Regions from separate parts of the Herbaspirillum sp. NPDC101396 genome, predicted to be linked through region 2. Evidence: predicted binding sites of a transcription regulator. Region 2 holds the regulator's gene; the other holds the start of a gene.

Region 1 (11,796 bases), on a different contig from region 2:
GTCAGGGCTGGCGGCTCGTCGTCGGCGTGCGCTGCGGCTTCTGCCGCCTGCTTGGCTTGTTCGATCTCGCCTTGCGGCACGAACGGTTCAAAGAAACCATAGCCGCGTTCTTTATCCGTTGCATTCACCGGCACGAATGGCGCGAAGAAGCCATAGCCGCGCTCTTCATCGGTGGCATCCTGCGGTACGAACGGTGCGAAGAAACCGTAGCCCTGCTCCTCTTCCTTGGAACGTCCGGCGACCGCCTGCGAAATCTTCAGATCATCCGTGTTCACCAGGAAGGAACAGATTTCGACGATGCTGTCGGCGCCCTTGGCAGTATCCAGAATGAACACGCTGTGACCGTCTTCAGCATCGGCTTTTTCAATCTTTCCGAGCAGGCCGAGTTCCTGTTGCAAGGCCTCGATGTCGCGCTCGGCCAACTTGGGCAACTCAATGCGATAGCGGCTCACGCCTCCGGGGCCGACCAGCGGCGCCGAGCTCTTGACTTTCTTGCCGGCGCCTTCAGACAGCGACTGCAACAGCTTGCGCACATCGGCGGCCGCATTCAGATCAACGGTCGCGCCATGGCGATGGCCGTCCAGCATGGATTTGATAACGTCTTTAGCGGCCAGGAAAGCGTCGACGTGCTGACTCGTCAACGCCATTTCATGCTGGCGGATGCGGTCTAGCAGCGACTCCAGCACGTGGGTCACTTCGGTAATGTCGTTCAGGCCGAATGTGGCCGAACCGCCTTTGATGGAATGCGCGGCGCGGAAGATCGCGTTCAGATCTTCGTCGTCGGGATCCGACACATTAACGGCCAGCAGGAGCTTTTCCATTTCGGCGAGGCCTTCCTCCGCCTCGTCGAAAAACACCTGGAAAAACTGGCTCATATCAATGGTCATGATTGGGCTCCGTCATGGATGCTGTAGGTCTGTCTTTTATCGTTGATTATTGACACTAGCCAATGACTTTTTTAACTACTTCGGTCAGACGCTGCGGATCGAACGGCTTCACCAGCCAGCCATTGGCGCCGGCAGCCTTGCCCTTTGCCTTCATTTCGTCGCTGAACTCGGTGGTCAGCATCAAAATAGGCACGCGCTGATAACTCGTCAGCCCACGCAGGGAACGGATCAGGGTCAGACCATCCATGCGCGGCATGTTCTGATCGGTCAGCACCAGGTCGAAAGTCTGCAACTTCGCCTTGTCCAGCGCATCTTGCCCGTCCACCGCTTCGGTGACTTGATAGCCGGCTGCTTTCAGGCTGAACACCACCATCTGGCGCAATGACCCCGAGTCGTCTACCGCAAGAATTGTTTTAGACATCATTACTCCCTGTTCTTCATTTGCGGCTGTGAGTTGTTCAAACTCATTATGCCGCATCCATTATCAAAAAATTACTATCGTGCGACTGATTCAGTCCATCTTCAGATCACCGAAGAGCCTCGCCGAATCTGCATATTGAGGCGGCTTCGCTTAAAACAATTCGATGTCGCCGCTTTCCATCCGCGTTTGCCGGACGGTTTTCCACAAACCGTTTTCAAGCGCGGTCAGGCGCTCTTCCATCGACTCCACCGTGTTCTTGAGCAGGACCTCGAGCATCTCCACCGATTGCGCGGAATCGGGAGTAATTTCAAAACTGTTCGCACTGAGCACACCCAGCGCATCGCGCAAGCCGATGACGCGGCGGACAATACGCTCCAGCAACTGGCTGGTCATGTCCTGGAACTGCAAGCCCGTCACGGCAGCATTGACGTGCACCGTAATGTCATCCTGCATGACCTTGAGGCGAGCAATATCCTCGGCGGACAATGTGCCGTTGCCGGCCATGACCACTTCAAGTTCCTTTTGCTGCGCGAGGACAGCGGTGTGCAACTCCATGAAGCTGGATCCCAGCTTCTCGATCGCTTCGCCGAGCAGGATGTTGGTCTGGACCAGATCCGTCTCGACTTCAGTCAGTTGCCTGCTTCCACCGCTAGCCGTATCGAGCAGCAAGCGCTTAAGCTCCTGCAGCATTTTGGGTGTCGACATTCGAAGCCCTCCTTTTCAATTGGGCCGGGTGTTTAAAATCCAGTTAATTCTTGGCCGGTTCGCTCAGACCGTCTTTTACTTCAGCTTCCGACGACACATCCAGTGAAGATGATCCACCATTCTGCACCAGCTCTTCCGCCTTCTTGTTCATCACGATGATACTGATGCGGCGATTGATCGGGTTGAAAGGATCTTCCTTGTCCAGCAGCACGGCGGACGACAGGCCCACCACGCGCAATACTTTCGATTCATCCATGCCGCCGGAAATCAATTCGCGACGCGACGCATTGGCGCGATCGGCGGACAACTCCCAATTACTGTAACCCTTTTCACCGCTCGAATACGGAGTGGCGTCCGTGTGTCCGGACAGGCTGATCTTGTTCGGCACGTCGTTGAGCGTCTTGCCGATCTCGCGCAGGATTTCACGCGTATAGGGCTGCAACTGGGCGCTGGCCAGCGCAAACATCGGGCGGTTCTTTTCGTCCACGATCTGAATGCGCAAGCCTTCGGATGTGATATCGATCAGCAGTTGATTCTTGAATTGCTTCAAGGTCGGGCTGCTGTCGATGGCGGTCTCGATGCGTTTTTTCAACTCATCCAGACGGGCGCGTTCGGCCTTCTCCAACTCGGCCTGGGCGGCGCGCACGCTGCGCTTGTTGGTGACATCGTTTTCACCCTTGCGCAACTGCCCTTCCTGACGGGTCAAATCCTTGCCGCCGCCGGGCAGCACGGTATTTGCGTCGCCGCTGCCGGAGCCGCCGGCCATCGCCACTTTGAGGGGAGTCTTGAAATATTCCGCGATACCATTGAGATCGCCCTTGGCGGTCGATCCCAACAGCCACATCAGCAGGAAGAACGCCATCATCGCCGTCACGAAGTCGGCGTAGGCGATCTTCCAGGCGCCGCCGTGATGTCCGCCGCCGCCCTTCTTGATGCGTTTTACAATAATGGGACGTAGCCCTTCGTCGGCCATGCCTTACTCCTGCTGATGACTGGTCATATCGGGTTACTTGCTTTTTGCCTGTTTGACGTGTTCTTCCAGTTCCAGGAAGGACGGACGTTCCGTCGAGAACAGGACCTTGCGACCGAATTCGATCGACAGGGCAGGTGCGTAACCGTTCAGGCTGGCGAGCAGAGTGACTTTGACGCATTGATAGATCTTGGTCGACTCGTGCAGCTTTTGCTCCAGCAAGCTCGACAGCGGCCCCACAAAACCGTACGCCAACAGAATACCGAGGAAGGTACCGACCAGCGCATGCGCGATCAGCATACCCAGTTCGGACGGCGGGATACCCACCGATTCCATCGTATGCACCACGCCCATCACCGCCGCAACAATACCGAACGCCGGCATGCCGTCGCCGAGCTTGGCGATGCAATGCACCGGAATTTCGCCTTCGTGGTGATGGGTTTCAATTTCGTTGTCCATCAGGTTTTCGATCTGGAACGCATCCATATTCCCCGACACCATGAGGCGCAGGTAATCGGTCATGAACTCGATCAAGTGATGGTCGGCCAGAACACCGGGATATTTGCTGAAAATCGGGCTAGACTCAGGTTCCTCGATGTCGCCTTCGATCGACATCAAGCCTTCCTTGCGCGACTTGGTCAGGATTTCAAACAGCAGCGACATCAGCTCCATATACAGAGCCTTGGTATAGGTCGAGCCTTTGAAAACAGTCGGCAATGCCTTTATCGTGGCCTTGATGGCCTTGTTGTTGTTACCGACAAGGAAAGCGCCCCCCGCTGCTCCGCCGATCATCAGCAACTCGATTGGCTGAAACAACGCCCCGAGATGCCCCCCTGCCATTGCAAATCCGCCGAAGACGGACGCCATGACGATTACATATCCAATTATGACTAACAAGTGCCTACTCCCGTCCCAGTGGCGTTCAGTGTTTTTTACCTGCAGTCAGGTTACATGCAATCCCATCAACCAAACGATGGAATACATGACCGAAAGCGGGCTTTCATTTTCAATTACGACACCAAAGATAAAAACTTGATAACGTGCGGAGAATGTAACACAGCTCTTTTTTGTTTCACATACGCCAACCATACAAAGCCGGCCCATTTTCTTTCGGATGCACGACGATATCCGGTTGCACGCCCTCAATCACGAATTCATAGCTCAGCAACAGCGTTCCCGGACGCATTTCAGCCCGCGCCTTTTGCCACAAGGCCGTCATCGCCGCCGGCGACAGATAAGCGAAAATCGCATCGTAGTCGCGAAAATCCAGGCGCGTATAGTCGCCGCGCACGAACGCGCCGCGGCTACGAGTAAGCAAGGCGCGTACCTGACTCACCAACCATGGTAACGGCGCCAGCTCGATACCGATGAAACGACTATCGCTACGCAATCTTGACAGATAGAGTACGGCGCCGCCCAGTCCGCTGCCGATATCGATCACGCGCAGAGGCTTGTCGGCCGGCAGCAAAGCCGCCACCGCATCCCAGGTTGACTGCCCGGACGGATAGAACGGCACCTGGCTGCGAAAGGTCGACCAGAACAGCAGCAATAGAAAGAGGAATACCGCGAGGAACAGCGCCGGCGGCAAATGGAAGGAATTCACCAGCACGGCGGCCGGCGGAAAGAAAAACAGGATCGGAGCCCACCAGGACGCCATGCGGCGCAGATAAGCAATACCGGCGGCCAGAGCGCCATGCAGAAAAGCAAAAGGAACGGGAGAGATGGCAACGTCGAACAGCAGTTCGACGGCCTGTCCGGCCAACAATGCCAGAACCAATGCAGCACAAAGAATGAACAACGCTTGTATTGCAGGTGCCTGCAGAACGGGTCTGCGCTGCCCCAATGTCATCTCGGCCTCCAAGCCTGCATCAAAAGCCGATTATTGTAACGCGACAGTATTCAGATTTATTCGTATCAGGCGATGGCGGCTACCAACGACGCTTCAAGCGCTGCCGCTGCTGCTGCAGCGATGGCCGGGGCGGCAATCGCGTCCTTGGCCTTCTTGGTTTTACCGGCGCGGGATGGCATGTGGCACAAGCCGCACAGGTAATCCTGATGCAGATCCAGGCGATGCACAACAAAATGACCGCGGCATTTGCTGCACGGCGTGGTCATCAGCATCTTGCTTTCGAAAAAGCGCACCAGCGTCCAGGCACGTGTCAGCGACAGGACGGACTCGTCGCCGTCGGCCACTTGGCCGGCCTGCTCGAGATACAGCTTGTAGGCCTTCATCACGGCTTCAATGCCGGAAATCTTGGCGTACTCGACCAGGTATTTATGAATATTGATGAACAGCGAGGAATGAATGTTCGGCTGCCAGGTGATAAACCAGTCTGTGGAGAACGGCAGCATGCCCTTCGGCGGCGAGACACCCTTCAGTTCCTTGTAGAGCTTGAGCAGACGCTCGCGCGACAACGAGGTTTCGGACTCCAGCAATTGAAGACGCGCCCCCAGATTGATCAACTCTATGGCCAATTGAATCTCTTGCGATTCAGTAATCACGCTTTTCTTAGCCATGAACACACCCCCGATATTTTTTAATTACAACTAAACTTCTTTGCCAACCTGACCGACGCTTAACGTCGAATCGTTCTCCCGGGTTGACCGAGTCAACCCAAACATACCACGGAGGATGATTACAGCGTCAGGAAATTTGTTCGACCGGCTGACAAGCCATCAGAATCGCTGCGTGCGATTGGGCCAGACCCTTGTCTTTGTTGTAATTGGTCAGCATGCCGAGGATTGCACCATCGTCGAAGCGGAATCGCGTCAACATCATGTTGGTGCCGGCAAGTTTCAAAATTTGTGCGTTGCTCAGACCTTGAATCATGTCTGCTATTTCGTCGCTGATACCAAGACGAAATATGGCGGTAGCCTTGTCGGATCGGATCATTTGCTGAGCCAACATCAAATAACTCAGATTTGCGTCACGAATTTCAGCCATCATGTCATTGGTATTCATTTAACCCCCAGCTCAAAATCAATTTACACCCGGTTACTTTTTCTTACCGGTAAGGCTGATTCTGAGGGGGTGTTGAAAGGCAGGAAATTAGTGGATGTCGGTATTTTTCGTCGGTTCCGACCTAAGAGACACATAGGATTTTGTCTTACAAAAACACCGCAAAGTTTCTACAAAATTCAAGATTTTTTTCCAAAACCCGCAGCCACATTGGGTTTAAAGCACAATAAAAATTTCATTTTTTAAAAAATTTCCACGAGGAAATCAAGAGGGAAATTGAATTTTTATCAATATTTTCTACTATTCAAAATCATCCTGCTTTCCTACTTTGTTGTCGCCAAACGACTACGAAAAACCGAAATAACTTCAATTTTCAGACTTTGCAACAAGAACCGTCGAGAAAACTCCTTAACTTTTACAAATACTTACCTTCAAAAAGAAATTCGGCGGCTTTGATATCAGGGCGACAAAAACCTACTTGGCAGCATGTATTGCGTCCAAGCTTTGCGCGATGTCGGCGATCAAATCTTCCGCCGACTCCAGTCCGATATTGAAGCGGACCAGCCCGCCCTTCTCCGTCCAGGTCTGGCGCATGGTCTGCATGCGATAGGGTACGCACAGACTGTGAGCGCCGCCCCAACTGAAGCCGATCTTGAACAGTCTCAGCCCGTCAACGAAACGGTCGATTTGTGCCTCGGTGAATCGCTCATCAAAAATCACCGAAAACAAGCCGCCTGCACCGGTGAAATCACGCTGCCAGATTTCATGCCCTGGGCAGCCCGGCAATGCCGGATGCAAGACCTTGATAATCTCGGGCCGCTGCTGGAGCCATGCGGCCACATTGCGCGCGGCGCCGTCGTGCGCATTGAAACGCAATCGCATCGAGGGCAAGCTGCGCAGCACCATATAGACATCGTCCATGCCCACGCCGAAACCCAGCCGCATATGCGCCAGTTCCATCTTGTGGTTGATCTCGTCGTCGCGCGTGATCACCGCGCCCATGAGGACGTCCGAACCTCCGGATTGATATTTGGTCAACGCCTGCATGACGACGTCAACACCATGATCGAAAGCACGAAACGCCAGGCCGGCCGACCAGGTATTGTCCATCGCCACTGGCACACCGCGAGCATGCGCTGCCCCGCAAATGGCCGGCACGTCGGACACTTCCATGGATACCGATCCCGGCGCTTCGGTCCAGATCAGGCGGGTGTTGTCCTGGATCAACCCGGCGATGCCGGCGCCGATCAGGGGATCGTAAAACCGTGCCGTAATGCCGAAGTCACGCTCCAGCCAGACCACCTGATCGCGGTTCGGGCCATAGACGTTATCAGGCAACAGCACGTCGTCGCCGCTCTTGAGCAAGGCGAAGTTAACCAGGGCAATTGCGGCAAGACCGCTGGGAACGACGCGACAATGACGACCGCCTTCGATCTCGGCGAGACGCGCTTCCAGTGTGAACGTGGTCGGTGTGCCGTGCAGCCCGTAGGTGTAGCCGCTTTTCTCTTTCCAGTTGCGCGCCCGCATCGCTGCGACATTGGGAAACAGCACGGTGGACGCGTGGTTGATGGCCACCGGCAATGCGCCAAAATTGTCCGGCGCGGTGTACTCGCTGTGAATCAGGCTGGTCTGAGGGGTGTATTTTTCTGCCACGAATAACCTCGAATGAATTCTTGTTGGAGAGACGCCGCGCCGCCAGGAATCATCCTGCTCGTGCCCCAGGCGTTCAGGGTGCGCCGACCTTCAGGGAAAACGGTTTGGTGACGGAGCCGTCGAGCGTGGACCAGGTCCCGCTGAGCAGACCGTTCTTGAAGCTGCCCTCCCACTGGCCGGACACGTCCTTGCCGTTATGGGACTCTTCCATCATCAGGTCGTTCTGATCGACTTCACCGGCCAACAGTATCTGCGCACCTTGGCCAAAAACAAAATAATTACCTTCCAAGCCGTCTTCATCCGCCTTCGGTTTCATGCTGAGCTGGATCCGGTCACCACCGAGTGTGCCGCGCAACACTACCGGCTTGCTCAACATGTCCTGCAGGCTACCTGGCGCCGCAGCAGTTGACGCTACTGGCGCCGTTGCCGTGGTTGCAGCTGCACCGGCTACAACTTGCTGTGCCTGAATGCAAACGGTGACACCGGACAACGCAAACACCAGCAGCAACCTTGAAACGCCTGCCATCATTGCGCCGCCGCCCACAAATCGTGTGCATCGGCAGCGGTGACAACGACATCGACGAACTCACCCACCACAAGCTTTTTATGCGGCTCGAACGGTGGTTTGACATAGACCACGCCGTCGATTTCAGGCGCATCGGCAGAGGAGCGTCCGATGCCGCCGCTGCGATCCACCTCGTCAATCAGTACGCGCAAGGTCTTTCCGACTTTCGCTTGAAGACGCTTTTTGGAAATCTCTTCCTGCAGTTGCATGACGCGCCCCCGGCGTTCTTCACGAACTTCTTCCGGCACCGGGTTGTCGAGCAGATTCGCGGTCGCGCCTTCCACAGGGGAATAGGCAAAGCAACCCAGACGGTCGATTTCGGCTTCCTTGAGGAAGTCGAGCAGGTATTCAAATTCGGCTTCGGTTTCACCGGGGAAACCGGCGATGAAGGTCGAGCGGATGGTCAGGTCCGGGCACATCTTGCGCCAGGCCTGGATGCGTTCGATATTCTTCTCACCGCTGGCCGGACGCTTCATGCGCTTGAGGACGTCGGGATGGGCGTGCTGCAGAGGCACGTCCAGGTATGGCAACACATGGCCCTGCGCCATGAACGGGATGATCTGGTCAACGTGCGGGTACGGATAGACGTAATGCAAGCGTACCCAAGCGCCGTAGCGGCTGGCCAGTTCGCCGAGCGCTTCGACCAGTTGCGTCATGTGGGTCTTGACCGGCTTGCCGTTCCAGAATCCCGTGCGGAATTTGACGTCGACGCCATAAGCGCTGGTGTCCTGCGAAATGACCAGCAACTCCTTGACGCCGGCGTTGAACAGGTTCTCGGCTTCCAGCATGATGTCCGCAATCGGGCGGGACACCAGGTCGCCGCGCATTGAAGGGATAATGCAGAAGCTGCAGCGATGATTGCAACCTTCGGAAATCTTCAGGTAAGCAAAATGCTTGGGCGTGAGCTTCACGCCTTGCGCCGGCACCAGGTCCAGGAAGGGAGCATGCGGCTTGGGCAAATGCTTGTGAACCGCCTGCATGACTTCGCCGACGGCGTGCGGGCCGGTGACTTCGAGTACCTTGGGATGGATTTTCTGGATCAGGTCGTCGCCGTCGCCGTCTTTTTTGGCGCCGAGACAGCCGGTGACGATGACTCTGCCGTTTTCACTCAGCGCCTCACCGATCGCATCCAACGACTCTTGCACGGCGGCGTCGATGAAGCCGCAGGTATTGACGATGACCAGATCGGCGCCGTCATAGGACTTGGCGGTATCGTAGCCTTCTGCGCGCAACTGCGTGAGGATTTGTTCGGAGTCCACCAGTGCCTTGGGGCAGCCGAGTGAAACGAAGCCGACCTTGGGGGCTACCTGGGGTACGACGGGAGAAGCATTGGACATGACGGATGGACTAAAAAGGTAAAAAAACGGAGTTCAGGACGAAGCCGCTATTGTACCCTTTGGCAGGCGGGGCGGCCGTAAAACGGCACACCCGCCTTGACAGAATGACTACTTCTTGGTTGGATCAGTCGGAACGAACGGGAAAGTCCCGAACATGTTCTTGGTCTGGCTCTGCATCTGCTCCTGCATCTGGACGAACAGGCTCTTGCTCTGTTCGATGTAGTTGCTCATCATGCCTTGCATCATCGGCCCCTGCACATTCATGAACTGCGCCCACATTTCCGGGCTGAACGGCTTGCCTTCATAGAAACCCTTGGAGTTTTCCGTCAGCTTGTTCTGAATGTCAATAAACGCCTGGATGTTTTTTTCCAGGTAGGAGCCCATCATGCCCTGCATGGCATGACCGTAGTAGCGAATGATCTGCGACAGCGCCGCACTGGAGAACATCGGCGCACCATGCGACTCTTCTTCCAGGATGATTTGCAGCAGAATGCTGCGCGTCAGATCGTCGCCGTTCTTGGCGTCGACGACAGCGAATTCCTCGTCGTCGAGGACCAGCTGCTTCACGTCGGTCAACGTAATGTAAGAACTTGTTTGTGTATCGTACAGGCGGCGATTTGGATATTTTTTAATTAAACGCTCGCCTGATTTTTTTGCACTTGTCATCTGAAATTCCAGTCTGTTTTCAGCTATATAAGCGGACCTGTATTTTTAGATTGAAGTCGGTCCGCTGGCGTAACGCATTATAGGCGGGAAACCACGCTTGCATACAAGTACGCAGTTTCCCGTAAATACGCGTCGAAAAACCGGAAATGCATCCCGATTCCCCGACCGATGTTTAACCCATGTGCAAGCCGCCGTTCAGCGAAAAGTCGGACCCGGTGGCGTAACCACCTTCATTCGAAGCAATCCAGGCGATGATGGAGGCGATTTCTTCCGGCTCCGCCAGACGCTTGACCGGGATGCCGGCAACGATTTTCTCCAGCACTTCGGGACGAATCGCACGCACCATGTCGGTGCCGACATAGCCGGGCGACACGGTGTTGACCGTCACGCCCTTGGTGGCGACTTCCTGCGCCAGCGCCATGGTAAAACCATGAATGCCGGCCTTCGCTGTCGAATAATTGGTCTGGCCGAACTGGCCCTTCTGACCGTTGACGGACGAAATATTGATGATGCGTCCCCAGCCGCGGTCCACCATGCCCTCGATGACCTGCTTGGTCACGTTGAACAGGGAATTCAGATTGGTGTCGATGACGGCGTCCCAGTCGGACTTGCTCATCTTGCGGAACTGACCATCGCGGGTGATGCCCGCATTGTTGACCAACACGTCGACCTCGCCGATTTCCGCCCTGACTTTGTCAAACGCTGCCTTGGTCGATTCCCAGTCGGCGACGTTGCCTTCGGACGCATGGACGTCGAATCCCTGCTCGCGCATGGAAGCCAGCCATTTGTCTTTACGGGCAGAATTGGGGCCGCAACCGGCGACTACCGTGTAGCCGTCTTTGGCCAGACGCGCGCAAATTGGGGTACCGATGCCCCCCATGCCGCCGGTCACATATGCGATACGTTTTACCATGGTCCTGCCTCCTATTTGTGTCGGGTGGATAAGTTCCGGGGATGACGATGACTGCTATTCCACGTTGCCGTGCATGCAGACATCTTTATGAAACCGCATCCCGTTCTTGCTTCTTGTTGCTTGCTGCCTCTTGTTGCTTGCTGCTTTGAATTGCTTGCTGCTTTACTGCATGTTGATCTCCGCGGATCCTATTCGGCCCTGACTTTGACGTACCTGCCCGGCGCCGGTTCAATCGCTTTGTATTTCGTATTGCCCGCCTTCTTCGGCGCGGCAACCTGCTTGCCGGCATGCGTGGAAAGGAAGTCCGACCATTCCGTCCACCAGCTGCCGGGATGTTCCACTGCGCCGGCAAACCATGCTTCGGGATCAGTCCCGATCTTGTCGTTGGTCCAGTAGCTGCGTTTCTTTTTCGCCGGCGGGTTGATCACGCCTGCGATGTGTCCTGAAGCCCCCAGCACGAAACGATTGTTTGCCGGCTTTTTGGCGTTGAGGATCGCGGTCGACGCATAGGCCGACGCCCATGGCACGATGTGGTCCTCGCGCGAAGCGTAAATGAACGCAGGCATGCTGAGCTTGTATAGATCGATCTTTTCACCGGCGATGGTCAGCTTGCCCGGTTCCTTGAGCGCGTTTTCCAGATACATGTGGCGCAGGTAATAGCAGAACATCGGCCCCGGCAAATTGGTGCTGTCGGCATTCCAGTACAGCAAATCGAATGCC
Region 2 (11,796 bases):
CGCTGTTGTTCGCCGGTCATTCCGAAAACTTCCTGTATGTCTCCGACGCCTTGAAGCTCAAGGGAAAAACGGTCTACGAGCTCGGTGCAGCACAACGCAAGGCGGGGAAATAAGTCATGAACCAGGACCAATTCGCTTCCAACGTCTATTACGACCGCACCTTCGATTGCGACGCGGCCAAGATATTGCCGGGCGAATACTATTTCACGCACAAGGACATGATGATCGTCACGGTGCTGGGTTCGTGTGTGTCGGCCTGCATCCGCGACCGCGTCACCGGCATCGGCGGCATGAACCACTTCATGCTGCCCGACAGCGGCGACGGCGACAGTCCGATTTCGGCATCGATGCGCTACGGCACTTACGCCATGGAAATTCTGATCAATGATGTTCTCAAGGCCGGGGCCCGGCGCGAGAACCTGGAAGCCAAGGTGTTCGGCGGCGGCAACGTGCTGCGCGGCTTCATCGCCATCAACGTCGGCGAGCGCAACGCACAGTTCGTGCGCGACTACCTGAAGGCGGAAAATATCCGTGTCGTGGCGGAAGATCTCAACGATATCTGGCCGCGTAAGGTATATTTCTTCCCCCGCACCGGCAAGGTGCTGGTAAAGAAGCTCAAACAATTGCATAACAACACACTGGTGAATCGCGAACAGGATTACGCCAGCAAGCTGGTCGCCAAACCGGTGGGCGGCGCGGTCGATCTGTTTTAAGGTCGGTTGAGTCGGCAGAGAAGGGTTTTTCGGCCCCGTGCGGAGACTGCAGGGGCCCGTTTCAGGAAAGTACGCATCGTATGAAAATAAAAGTATTGATCGTCGACGACTCGGCATTGATCCGCAGCGTCATGAAAGAGATCATCGGCAGCCAGCCTGACATGGAAGTCGTGGGCGTTGCCCCCGACCCCATCATTGCGCGCGATCTGATCAAGCAGACCAACCCTGACGTCCTCACGCTGGACGTCGAAATGCCGCGCATGGACGGCCTCGACTTCCTCGAGAAACTGATGCGCCTGCGGCCGATGCCGGTGGTGATGGTGTCGTCGCTGACCGAGCGCGGTTCGGAAATCACGCTGCGCGCGCTGGAGCTGGGTGCGGTCGACTTCGTCACCAAGCCGAAGATATCGATCCAGAGCGGCATGCAGGAATACACCGACATGATCGCCGACAAGATCCGCGCGGCGTCCAAGGCCAGCATCCGCCCGCGCACGATTCCGCATCCGGACGCGCCCAAGGCGAGCGGCGGCGAGACGTTGCCGCAGATGCGCAATCCGCTGCTGTCGAGCGAAAAGCTGATCATCATCGGCGCTTCCACCGGCGGCACGGAGGCGATCAAGGAATTCCTGATCCGCATGCCGTCCGACTGCCCGGGCATCCTGATCACCCAGCACATGCCGGAAGGCTTCACGCGCTCGTTCGCGCAACGCCTCGACAACCTGTGCAAGATTTCCGTCAAGGAAGCGGCCGGCAACGAGCGCGTCCTGCCGGGCCATGCGTATATCGCTCCTGGCCACTCGCATCTCAAGCTGGTGCGCAGCGGCGCCAATTACATGACCCAGCTCGACCAGGGGCCGCCGGTCAACCGTCATCGGCCGTCGGTGGACGTGCTGTTCAACTCGGCCGCCGCCTGCGCCGGCAAGAATGCGGTCGGCGTCATCCTGACCGGGATGGGCAAGGACGGCGCCCTGGGCATGCTGGAAATGCGCAATGCCGGCGCCTACAATTTTGCGCAGGACGAAGCATCGTGCGTGGTCTTCGGCATGCCCCGCGAGGCCATTGCGGTCGGTGCGGCACACGAGGTGCTGGCGCTGCAGGCCATGCCTGGCCGTGTGTTGAGTTATCTGAACGAGCACGGCAGTCGTGCATTGCGGGTGTAGTTCGAGTACCATTCAGCCATCCGGAAAATTTGACCGGTTGCTAGCTGTCGGGCCTTAAGTTTTGCCGAATTAGTGTCGTTATCGTCAACAATAGTTTCGAATCAATGGAGTAATAATCATGGCTGGCCCAAATACCAAGTTTCTCGTTGTAGACGATTTCTCCACGATGCGCCGCATTGTCCGTAACCTGCTCAAAGAGCTCGGCTACACCAATGTGGACGAAGCCGAAGACGGCGTGCAAGGTTTGCAGAAGCTGCGCAGCGACACCTTCGATTTCGTCGTGTCGGACTGGAACATGCCTAACATGGACGGCCTGACCATGCTGCAGGAAATCCGCAAGGATCCTGCGCTGTCCAAATTGCCGGTCCTGATGGTGACTGCCGAAGCAAAGAAAGAAAACATCGTTGCCGCCGCGCAAGCCGGCGCCAATGGTTACGTGGTCAAGCCGTTCACGGCTGCTACTCTGGATGAAAAGCTCGGCAAGATCTTCGAAAAGCTGGAGGCCGGAGGCTAACGTGGATACAGCATCCCAGGGAGCAGTGACGCCGGGCGCGCCGGTAGCTGAACAGCAGGATCAGTTCCTCGCGCGTATCGGGCACATGACGCGCAGCTTGCATGACAACCTGCGTGGACTCGGTTTTGACCGGTTGCTGGAAAAAGCCGCAAGCGACATGCCCGACGCGCGTGATCGCCTCGAGTACGTGGCGATGATGACCGAGAAGGCTGCCCAGCGCGTGCTGACGGCGACCGAAACCGCCGGCCCGATGCAGGATGCTATCGGCGACGGTGCGAGTACGCTGGCTGCAGAGTGGAAGGCCGTCACCGATGCGCCGTTTTCAGAGAGTGATTACCGCGCTCTGGCGGAAAAGACACAGGCTTACCTCGGTGCAACACGCGAAAATGTCAGCCTGACCAAGCAGCAACTGCTCGATATCATGATGGCGCAGGACTTCCAGGACCTGACCGGGCAGGTGATCAAGCGCGTGACTGAGGTCGCGCACGACATCGAAAGCCAGCTGGTGCAATTGCTGGTCGACTATTCACCGCCGGAAGCCAAGCGTGAAGATAGCGGCTTGCTGAACGGTCCGCAGATCAATCCCACCGGTCACAACGTGATCGCCAACCAGAGCCAGGTTGACGATTTGTTGGAAAGTCTGGGTTTTTAAGTTGTTTTAACGATAATTTTCATGCTTGCGGTGTTGTTGCGGGTGGTTTTTTACGACCGCTCAACAACACCGCAGATCGCCGTCCCGCCTGCCTTCACCCTCTGAAGGCAGATATGGCGCGCTTCCCCTGCTCCGAAATACGGGGCGTTTCGCCCCTTATTCCCGTGATGATTCGAGGCTTCCCTCGCCAATAATTCTGCCTGATAGTCTCAAAATTCCGCCTTCGTCAGCGGAAAGAAGCAATACAGGGGAACGGCAGTGGCCGAAGATAGCGATCAAGAACGGACCGAACAGCCCACCAGCAAACGCATTGAAAAAGCGCGTGAGCAGGGCGACGTGCCGCGCTCGCGCGAGATGGCGACGTGCGTCATGCTGCTGATCGGCGGTTGCACCCTGTGGATGTTCACCGGTCCGCTGGTGACCAGCCTGAACCGTTTCATGGTGTCGACCATGACCTTCGAGCGTGAAATGGCCTTCGATCCGGCCCTGCTGTTCGAGCGCATGAGCGGCCATTTCATGGAAGTGGCGGTCGCCTGCATCCCTATCGCCTTCCTGATGACGCTCGCGGCCGTGGCATCGCCGCTGATCCTCGGCGGCTGGCTGTTCAACGGCAGCTCGCTTGAGCCCAAGTTCGACCGCCTCAATCCCATCAAGGGCATCATGAATCTGTTCTCGCTCAATTCGCTGGTCGAGTTGGGCAAGGGCATCCTGAAGAGCGTGCTGGTCGGCTTCATCGCCTGGTTCGCCATGCGCAGCCATCTCGACGCCGTCCTCAACCTGAGCGTCGAACCGCTCAAGGTGGCCAGCAGCCACATGCCGAATTTGCTGTGGACCTGTTTCATCATGATGGTGTGCGCGCTGATCGCGATTGCCGCCATCGACGTGCCGTATCAACTGTGGAATTACACCCGCAAACTCAAGATGACGCGCCAGGAAGTCAAACAGGAACACAAGGAGTCCGACGGTGATCCGTTGATCAAGGGCAAGATCCGCGCTCTGCAACGCGCCGCCGCGCGCCGCCGCATGATGTCGGCAGTGCCGACTGCGGACGTAGTGGTGACCAACCCGACCCACTTTGCCGTGGCGCTGAAGTACAGCGAAGGCGGCATGTCGGCGCCGCAGGTGGTGGCCAAGGGCACCGAAGCGGTGGCGGCCAACATCCGCAAGATCGCTGCAGAAAACAACGTGCCGATCCTCGAAGCGCCGCCGCTGGCGCGCGCATTGCACTATCACACCGAAATCGGCGATGAGATCCCGGAGTCGCTCTACACCGCGGTCGCCGAAGTCCTCGCTTATATCTTCCAGCTGCGCACGTACAACAGCAATGGCGGCGTCCGTCCGGACGAGCCGAGCGACCTTGAGGTGCCGAAGGAGCTGGACGACCCACTGTACAAACGCAAGGCCGCCATGGCTGCCGCACAAGCTAAGGCTGCGCAATGAACATCAACAGCATGAAACTGCCGGCCTGGGTGCCGGTCAAGCATACCAAGGCGCTCGCAGCGCCGATCCTGATCGTCATGATGCTGGCGATGATGGTGCTGCCGCTGCCGGCGTTTGCGCTCGATATCCTGTTCAGCTTCAATATTTCGCTGTCCGTGATCGTGCTGCTGACCGCGTTGTACACCGTCAAGCCGCTCGACTTCGTGGCGTTCCCGGCCGTGCTGCTGGTGAGCACGATGCTGCGCCTGTCGCTCAACGTCGCCTCCACCCGCGTGGTGCTGACCGAAGGCCACACCGGTCCCGACGCTGCGGGTAAAGTGATTGAGGCTTTCGGCCACTTCCTGATCGGCGGCAACTACACCGTCGGTATCGTCGTCTTCATCATTCTGACGATCATCAACTTCACCGTCGTCACCAAGGGCGCCGGCCGTATCGCCGAAGTGGGGGCACGTTTTACCCTCGACGCGATGCCCGGCAAACAGATGGCGATCGACGCCGACCTCAACGCCGGCATGATCGGCGAGCCGGAAGCGCGCGCCCGCCGCAAGGAAGTGGCGCAGGAAGCCGAGTTCTATGGCGCCATGGACGGTGCCAGCAAGTATGTGCGCGGCGACGCCGTGGCCGGCATCATCGTGACCGTGGTCAACATCGTCGGCGGTCTCGTGGTCGGTATGATCCAGCATGACCTGGCCTTCGACATGGCGTTGAAGAACTACACGCTGCTGGCCATCGGTGACGGCCTGGTCGCACAGATTCCTTCGCTGATCATCTCGACCGCCGCCGGTGTGGTGGTCTCGCGTGTGGCCAACGACCAGGACGTCGGCGGCCAGCTGATCAACCAGTTGTTCGCCAAAGCCGAAGTCCTGTACCTGACCGCCATCATCATCGGCGGCATGGGCCTGATCCCCGGCATGCCGCACGTCGCCTTCATCATCATCGCTGCCTTGCTGGCGGCTGCGGGTTACTCGGTGAACAAGCGCAAGCAGGAGGCGGGAGCGATTGCCGAATTGCCGGCGCCGGTCACGACGCCGCAGGAAATCGAAGAGGCCACCTGGCAGGACATCCTGCCGGTCGATACGCTCGGGCTGGAAGTTGGTTACCGCCTGATCCCGCTGGTGGACAAGGGGCAGGGCGGCGAACTGCTGCGCCGGATCAAGGGCATCCGCAAGAAATTCGCGCAGGAAGTCGGTTTCCTGTCGCCGCCGGTGCATATCCGCGACAATCTCGAACTCAAGCCGTCGGCTTATCGCATCGCCTTGAAGGGCGTGGAAATCGGCAAGGGCGAGGCGACTTTCGGTCAGTTCCTGGCGATCAATCCAGGCATGGTCACCGGCCCGTTGCCGGGTCTCATGACCACCGATCCGGCGTTCGGCCTGCCGGCGGTCTGGATCGAAAGCAACATGCGCGAAATGGCGCAGACCATGGGCTATACCGTGGTCGATACCGGCACCGTCATCGCGACGCACCTGAACCATTTGATCACCATCCACGCTGCGGAATTGCTGGGGCGCCAGGAAGTGCAGCAGTTGCTCGATCACATCGGCAAGGATGCGCCGAAGCTGGTCGAAGATCTGGTGCCGAAGGCGTTGCCACTGGGCACCGTGCAAAAAGTGTTGCAAAACCTGCTCATCGAAGGCGTGCATATCCGCGATATGCGGACTATTATCGAAACCCTGGCCGAGCATGCACCGCGCGTGCAGGAACCGAACGAACTGACCGCCATCGTGCGCATCGCCCTGGGTCGCGCGATCGTGCAGCAGATTTTCCCGACCGAGAGCGAGCTGTCGGTCATGACGCTGGACAACAAATTGGAACGTCTGCTGATGCAGGCGATGCAGGCAAGCGGACCGGAAGGCGGCGGCATCGAGCCGGGCCTCGCCGATACACTGATTACGCAAACAGAAAACGCAGCACGTCATCAAGAGCAGTTGGGTTTAACCCCGGTATTGTTGGTCCCGGGTCCTTTGCGAGCATTGCTGGCGCGCTTCTTGCGACGCGCAATGCCACAACTCCGGGTGCTTTCACACGCTGAAGTTCCTGATTCGAAAACGATTAAAGTTACCAGCCTAGTTGGAGGGCAAGCATGAACGTCAAAAAATTTATAGCAGGTTCGTCGCGAGACGCATGGCGCCAAGTGCGCGAAGCGCTGGGTCCTGACGCCGTCATTCTCTCCAACCGGAATATCGACGACGGTGTCGAGATCCTGGCCATGGCCAACGAAGACATGTCGTCGCTGGTGGTGCCGGCCATGTCCAAGGACGCCATGCCGCGTCCGGCCGTACGCCGACCGCCTGCCCAGCCGGCACCGCAGCAGTCGCTGCAGGCCGCCGTGCCGCGCACGCGCGCCGAACCGCAACCGCAGGGGCCTGGCGCATCCATGCCGGTCGAACACAATACGGCACAGGCCGACGCCCGCGTTTGGCGTACCCGCAATGCCGCGCGCGCCAGCGCCAAGGAACAGCAGGCGCAAGCGCTGACACCGGCGCAAGTCGCTGCCGGCCCGAAGGCAGCAGTGGCCGCTGCAGCTGCAGCGCGTCCGCAGCAGGCTGGCGTGATGGCTGAATTCGACGGCAAGGACTACGACGAAATCCTGTCCGACGTCATGAGTGAAATCCGCTCCATGCGCGGCGTGCTGGAAACCCAGCTGGCGGAAATTTCCTGGGGCGGCACGCAAAAGCGTGAGCCGGCCAAGGCCGCGATCATGCGTGAAATGCTGGCCGCCGGTTTCAGCGCCAGCCTGTCGCGCCTGATCACCGAGAACCTGCCGCAAAGCCCGAAATCGCAAGACGCCATGTTCTGGGTCAAGTCGGTGCTGGCCAAGAATCTGATGACCATGGCCAACGAAAACGAATTGCTGGAAGAAGGCGGCGTCTACGCGCTGGTCGGTCCGACCGGTGTTGGCAAAACGACCACGACCGCGAAACTGGCGGCGCGTTGCGTGATGCGCCACGGTCCGGGCAAGCTGGCGCTGATCACCACCGACGGCTACCGTATCGGCGGCTACGAGCAACTGCGCATTTACGGCAAGATCCTCGGGGTGATGGTGCACTCGGTCAAAGATGAATCCGATTTGCGTATCGCACTCGACGAACTGCGCGGCAAACATACTGTCCTAATCGATACCGCCGGCATGGGCCAGCGCGACCAGATGGTGGCTGAACAGGCTGCCATGCTGTCGGGCGCAGGCACTGACATCAAACGCCTGTTGTGCCTCAATGCAACGGCGACCGGCGGCACGCTCAATGAAGTCGTGAGCGCGTATTCCGGCGACGGCCTGGCGGGTTGCATTATTACCAAGCTCGACGAAGCGGCAACCATCGGCAACGTGCTCGATGTTGTCATCCGTCAAAAACTGAATCTGTATTACGTGGCGAACGGTCAGCGCGTGCCGGAAGATTTGCATGTTGCCAACAGGTTGTATCTGGCCGACCGCGCCTTTAAACTGAAACGTGAAACTGCGCCGTTCGAATTCCAGGACGCCGAGTTGCCGGTTGTGGTCGGACCGACGGCCACGGCCATGAATGACAAAAGCCTGCGGGAGGTGATCCTTGGCTAGCTATGACGTTGATCAAGCGGAAGGACTGCGACGGATGCTGGAGCGTCCGACGCCGCGCGTGTTTACTTTCTTCTCGGTTCTTCCCGACGACGAAAAAGGCGCGATGCTGATCAATCTGGCAGCCTCTCTTGCCGCCGCCGACCACAACGCATTGTTGGTCGACGCTTGCATGACGCCCTCAGTGATCTTGTCGCGTTTTGGCGGTGTTGCCGTGGCGACACTGCTCGACGTCGCTCGTCAGGAGCGGCATCTGGATGAAGCGGTGCGCATGGTGCCGGAAGGTTTTGCACTGGCGCGCCTGTCGCGCAAGAACGTATCGGCCTCTACCCATCCGCAAGCCTCGCGGCTGGCGCAGATTTTCGACGGACTGACCGAAGAATCCGACATTACGCTCATCAACGGCGAATTGAATGACGAGGAGTTGCTGCCGGTCCCGGCCATGGAAATGGGCGAAATCGTGGTGCATATGTCGACCAGTCCGACCTCGATCAAGGCCGCGTACGTCTTGCTCAAGGGCCTCAGCGACAAGCTCGGTCGCCGTCCTTTCAATCTGCTCGTGAGCGGTGGTTCGGACGCGGAAGCGCAGATGGTCTACGCCAACATGGCGCAGGCGGCCAATCGCTACCTGGCGGCGCAATTGCATTTCATGGGCTCGATCCCGGCAGACGAACACATCCGTCGTGCATCCGGGCAGGGGCGCACCGTACTGGAAGCATTCCCGTTGGCCGGCGCTACGCTTGCGTTCAAACGCCTGGCGGATCAGTTTTCGTTATCCAATCTCACCAAGGGCACGTACGGTATGGCGACCGATGGTGCAAGTCTCGGAGTATGACGCGCCTGGCATTGCATGATCGTTCGTACTCACCATTATTGACGAGATGAGTTCTATGTATAACGTCAAAGGAAAGACGACCAAGAACGATTTGCTGGAGCTGCATGCGGCGCTTGTCAAAAAGCTGGCGCATCAGATGAAGGCAAAGCTTCCACCCAGCGTGGAAGTCGACGACTTGATTCAGGCAGGCATGATCGGTCTGCTTGATGCCGTCAATCGCTATGAAGAAACGCACGGCGCGCAGTTCGAAACCTACGCCGTGCAGCGTATCCGCGGCGCCATGCTGGATGAATTGCGCAGCAGCGACTGGCTGCCGCGCAGCATCCGCCAGAATACGCGCAAGATCGAAGAGGCCATCCATGTCCTGCTGCAGCAGCTCGGCCGTCCGCCGCAGGAAACCGAGGTCGCCACGCAGCTCAAGATGAGCCTCGTGGAGTACCAGGATATGCTGACCGAATGCGGCGGCCATCAGTTGATCTATTACGAAGACTTCCACGACGCCGACGGCGGCCACGAGCATTTCCTCGATCGCTACCAGACCCGGGACACCGACGACCCGTTGCAGAACCTGATCAACGGCGGTTTCCGCGACGCCGTCATCGATTCGATCAAGGCCCTGCCCGAGCGTGAAAAAATCCTCATGGGCCTGTACTATGAGCAGGAAATGAACTTGAAGGAAATCGGCGCCGTCATGGGCGTGTCCGAGTCGCGGGTTTGCCAGCTGCACAGCCAGGCCATCGCCCGCATGCGCTCGACTTTGAGGGAGCAGGCGTGGACTGGAGTAGCATAGGAGGGATACTGCTGGCGTTGGGATGCATCCTCCTTGGCTTGCTGCTTGAAGGCGGTCATCCCGGTTCTATCCTGCAGCCGACCGCTTTCCTGATCGTCTTTGCCGGCACCGTAGGCGCCGTTCTGCTGCAAACCAGGCTCGACAATTTCGTCCATGGCGTCAAATTGCTGTCCTGGGTATTTTCTCCCCCGGTTCACAACCACCGCAAACTGATCGATAACATCACGGTCTGGAGCGGCATCTCGCGGCGTGAAGGTCTGCTGCATCTTGAAGAGCACATGAACGACAGCAGCGACCCCTTCGTCAAGAAGGGCCTGCGCCTGCTGATCGACGGCATCACACCGGCCAAGTTGCTCGAGATCCTCGAGGTCGATACCACTGCTTACGAAACCCGCCAGCGCCAGGCGCTCAAGATATGGGAAGCCGCCGGCGGCTATTCGCCGACGATCGGCATCCTCGGCGCGGTGCTCGGCCTGATCCACGTGATGGAAAATCTATCCGACCCCGCCAAGCTGGGTGGCGGCATCGCCGTGGCTTTCGTGGCGACGATTTACGGTGTCGGCCTGGCCAACCTGTTCTTCCTGCCGGTGGCCAACAAGCTCAAGGAATTGCTGGCCATGGAAGTGAACCGGCGTGACATGGTCGCCGACAGTCTGTTCGGCATCGCCAGCGGCGACAATCCGCGCGTGATCCAGGAGCGCGCCGAATCCTATTTCACCACCGCATGACCTACTGACGCACAACGCACATCATGGCGCGCAAAAAACATGAAGAAGAGCATGAGAACCACGAGCGCTGGCTGGTTTCGTATGCCGACTTCATTACGCTGCTGTTCGCGTTTTTCGTGGTCATGTATGCCATTTCCCAAGTCAACGAAGGCAAGTACAAGATCCTTGCCGACTCGCTGATCAACGCCTTCGGCAAGGAGCCAGTCTCGACCGCGCCCATCGTTGTCCAGGCGGGAGGCCAAGGCGCCCAGCAATCTGTTGCCCCTAAAATTACCCTGCAAAAGCCGCGCAACAGCGAGGCGCTGCGCCGCGAAAAAGAGCGCATGACCGACATGGCGCGCGACATCATGCAGGTGCTGGCGCCGCTGGTGCAGGAGGGCAAGGTGCGCGTGACGCAAACCAGCGTGGGCGTCAACGTGGAGATCAATGCCAACGTCCTGTTCGCGCCCGGCGATGCGAAGGTGAGCAAGGAGTCGGAAGAAACCCTGATCGCCATTGCCCGGGTGCTGAAAAACGACGATCACGCTATCCAGATCGAGGGGCATACCGACAATACGCAGATCAACACCAGCGTCTTTCCTTCCAACTGGGAGTTGTCGGCGGTCCGTGCCAGTACGGTGGCGCGGCTGTTCAACAACCAGGGCATCGCAGACCTGCGCCTGACGGCGGTGGGGCATGGATCGAATCAGTCTGTGGCTTCCAACGATACGCCCGAGGGGCGGCTGCGCAATCGCCGTGTCGATGTGATGATCCTGTCGCGATTGGCGGAGCAGGCGACCGAAGTGCCGTTTGCGGAAGAGGGTGGCAAGCTCGTTCCGCCCGCTCAGCCCAAGCCTGGGCCATAAAGCAAAAAGCCCGTTCGCAAGAACGGGCTTTTTAAATTCCGGAGGGCGAAAAAATCAGCCGATGCCAAGCGGTCGGCCCGAGCTACGCAGGCTCGATTGGCCATCCGGGCCATAGAAGGAGCCGTTGCTCTTGCCTTGCAGGATGTTCATGGCGTTCTGGTTGATTGCCATTTGCTTGCCGATCAGCAAGCCGTTGAGGCGATTCAGTTCGCGCGCGGATTGCGCCAGCGCAAACAGTTCTCCCCACACTTGTTTGTCGCCGGCAGAGCCGTGTTGTTCGATCCAGGTCTGCATGCCGTTTTCGCCGGCGAGGAAGCCCAGTGCAGCCAGCGCCTTGTGGCGCTGATCGGCCAATGCTGCCATGTTGGCAACGATATTGGCCTTCTCGTTGATGATGTCGGGAATCTTGTCCGCATCGCCGTTGCCGCTGAGCAAATCCTGCTCTTGCTGCAACGCCGCCACCAAGCGCGACGTAACCAGCTTTTCATCGGCGAGTGTATGGGACGGCAGGAGCGAATTACTTGTCATTGCATTAAGCCTTGCGTGAACCGATCAGATCTTTGACT

The links. The regulator FliA, encoded in region 2, starts transcription of late flagellar genes. The targets are predictions, from matches to a motif close to CTAAAGTTTNNNNNNNNNNNGCCGNTA.
Region 1: motA (flagellar motor stator protein MotA) is a predicted target of FliA. The motif match lies at 3,994-4,020, and genes of this name have one in related genera.

What each region holds. Positions count from the first base shown of each region.
Region 1 covers NZ_JBIWNT010000001.1:19,095-30,890, reverse strand. Annotated here, with positions in the region: gene cheA (chemotaxis protein CheA) at 1-887, opposite strand, end outside; gene ACIROY_RS00165 (response regulator) at 943-1,308, opposite strand; gene ACIROY_RS00160 (chemotaxis protein) at 1,459-2,013, opposite strand; gene motB (flagellar motor protein MotB) at 2,057-2,986, opposite strand; gene motA (flagellar motor stator protein MotA) at 3,020-3,880, opposite strand; gene ACIROY_RS00145 (class I SAM-dependent methyltransferase) at 4,056-4,832, opposite strand; gene flhC (flagellar transcriptional regulator FlhC) at 4,898-5,500, opposite strand; gene flhD (flagellar transcriptional regulator FlhD) at 5,628-5,945, opposite strand; gene ACIROY_RS00130 (cystathionine beta-lyase) at 6,417-7,595, opposite strand; gene ACIROY_RS00125 (hypothetical protein) at 7,669-8,124, opposite strand; gene rimO (30S ribosomal protein S12 methylthiotransferase RimO) at 8,121-9,497, opposite strand; gene phaR (polyhydroxyalkanoate synthesis repressor PhaR) at 9,606-10,163, opposite strand; gene ACIROY_RS00110 (3-ketoacyl-ACP reductase) at 10,336-11,076, opposite strand; gene ACIROY_RS00105 (PHA/PHB synthase family protein) at 11,265-11,796, opposite strand, start outside.
Region 2 covers NZ_JBIWNT010000007.1:71,504-83,299, reverse strand. Annotated here, with positions in the region: gene ACIROY_RS22370 (CheR family methyltransferase) at 1-113, shown strand, start outside; gene cheD (chemoreceptor glutamine deamidase CheD) at 117-713, shown strand; gene ACIROY_RS22360 (chemotaxis response regulator protein-glutamate methylesterase) at 794-1,873, shown strand; gene cheY (chemotaxis response regulator CheY) at 1,992-2,387, shown strand; gene cheZ (protein phosphatase CheZ) at 2,341-3,039, shown strand; gene flhB (flagellar biosynthesis protein FlhB) at 3,298-4,479, shown strand; gene flhA (flagellar biosynthesis protein FlhA) at 4,476-6,566, shown strand; gene flhF (flagellar biosynthesis protein FlhF) at 6,563-8,035, shown strand; gene ACIROY_RS22330 (MinD/ParA family protein) at 8,070-8,867, shown strand; gene ACIROY_RS22325 (RNA polymerase sigma factor FliA) at 8,923-9,657, shown strand; gene ACIROY_RS22320 (flagellar motor protein) at 9,639-10,385, shown strand; gene motD (flagellar motor protein MotD) at 10,409-11,230, shown strand; gene ACIROY_RS22310 (flagella synthesis protein FlgN) at 11,285-11,758, opposite strand; gene flgM (flagellar biosynthesis anti-sigma factor FlgM) at 11,763-11,796, opposite strand, start outside.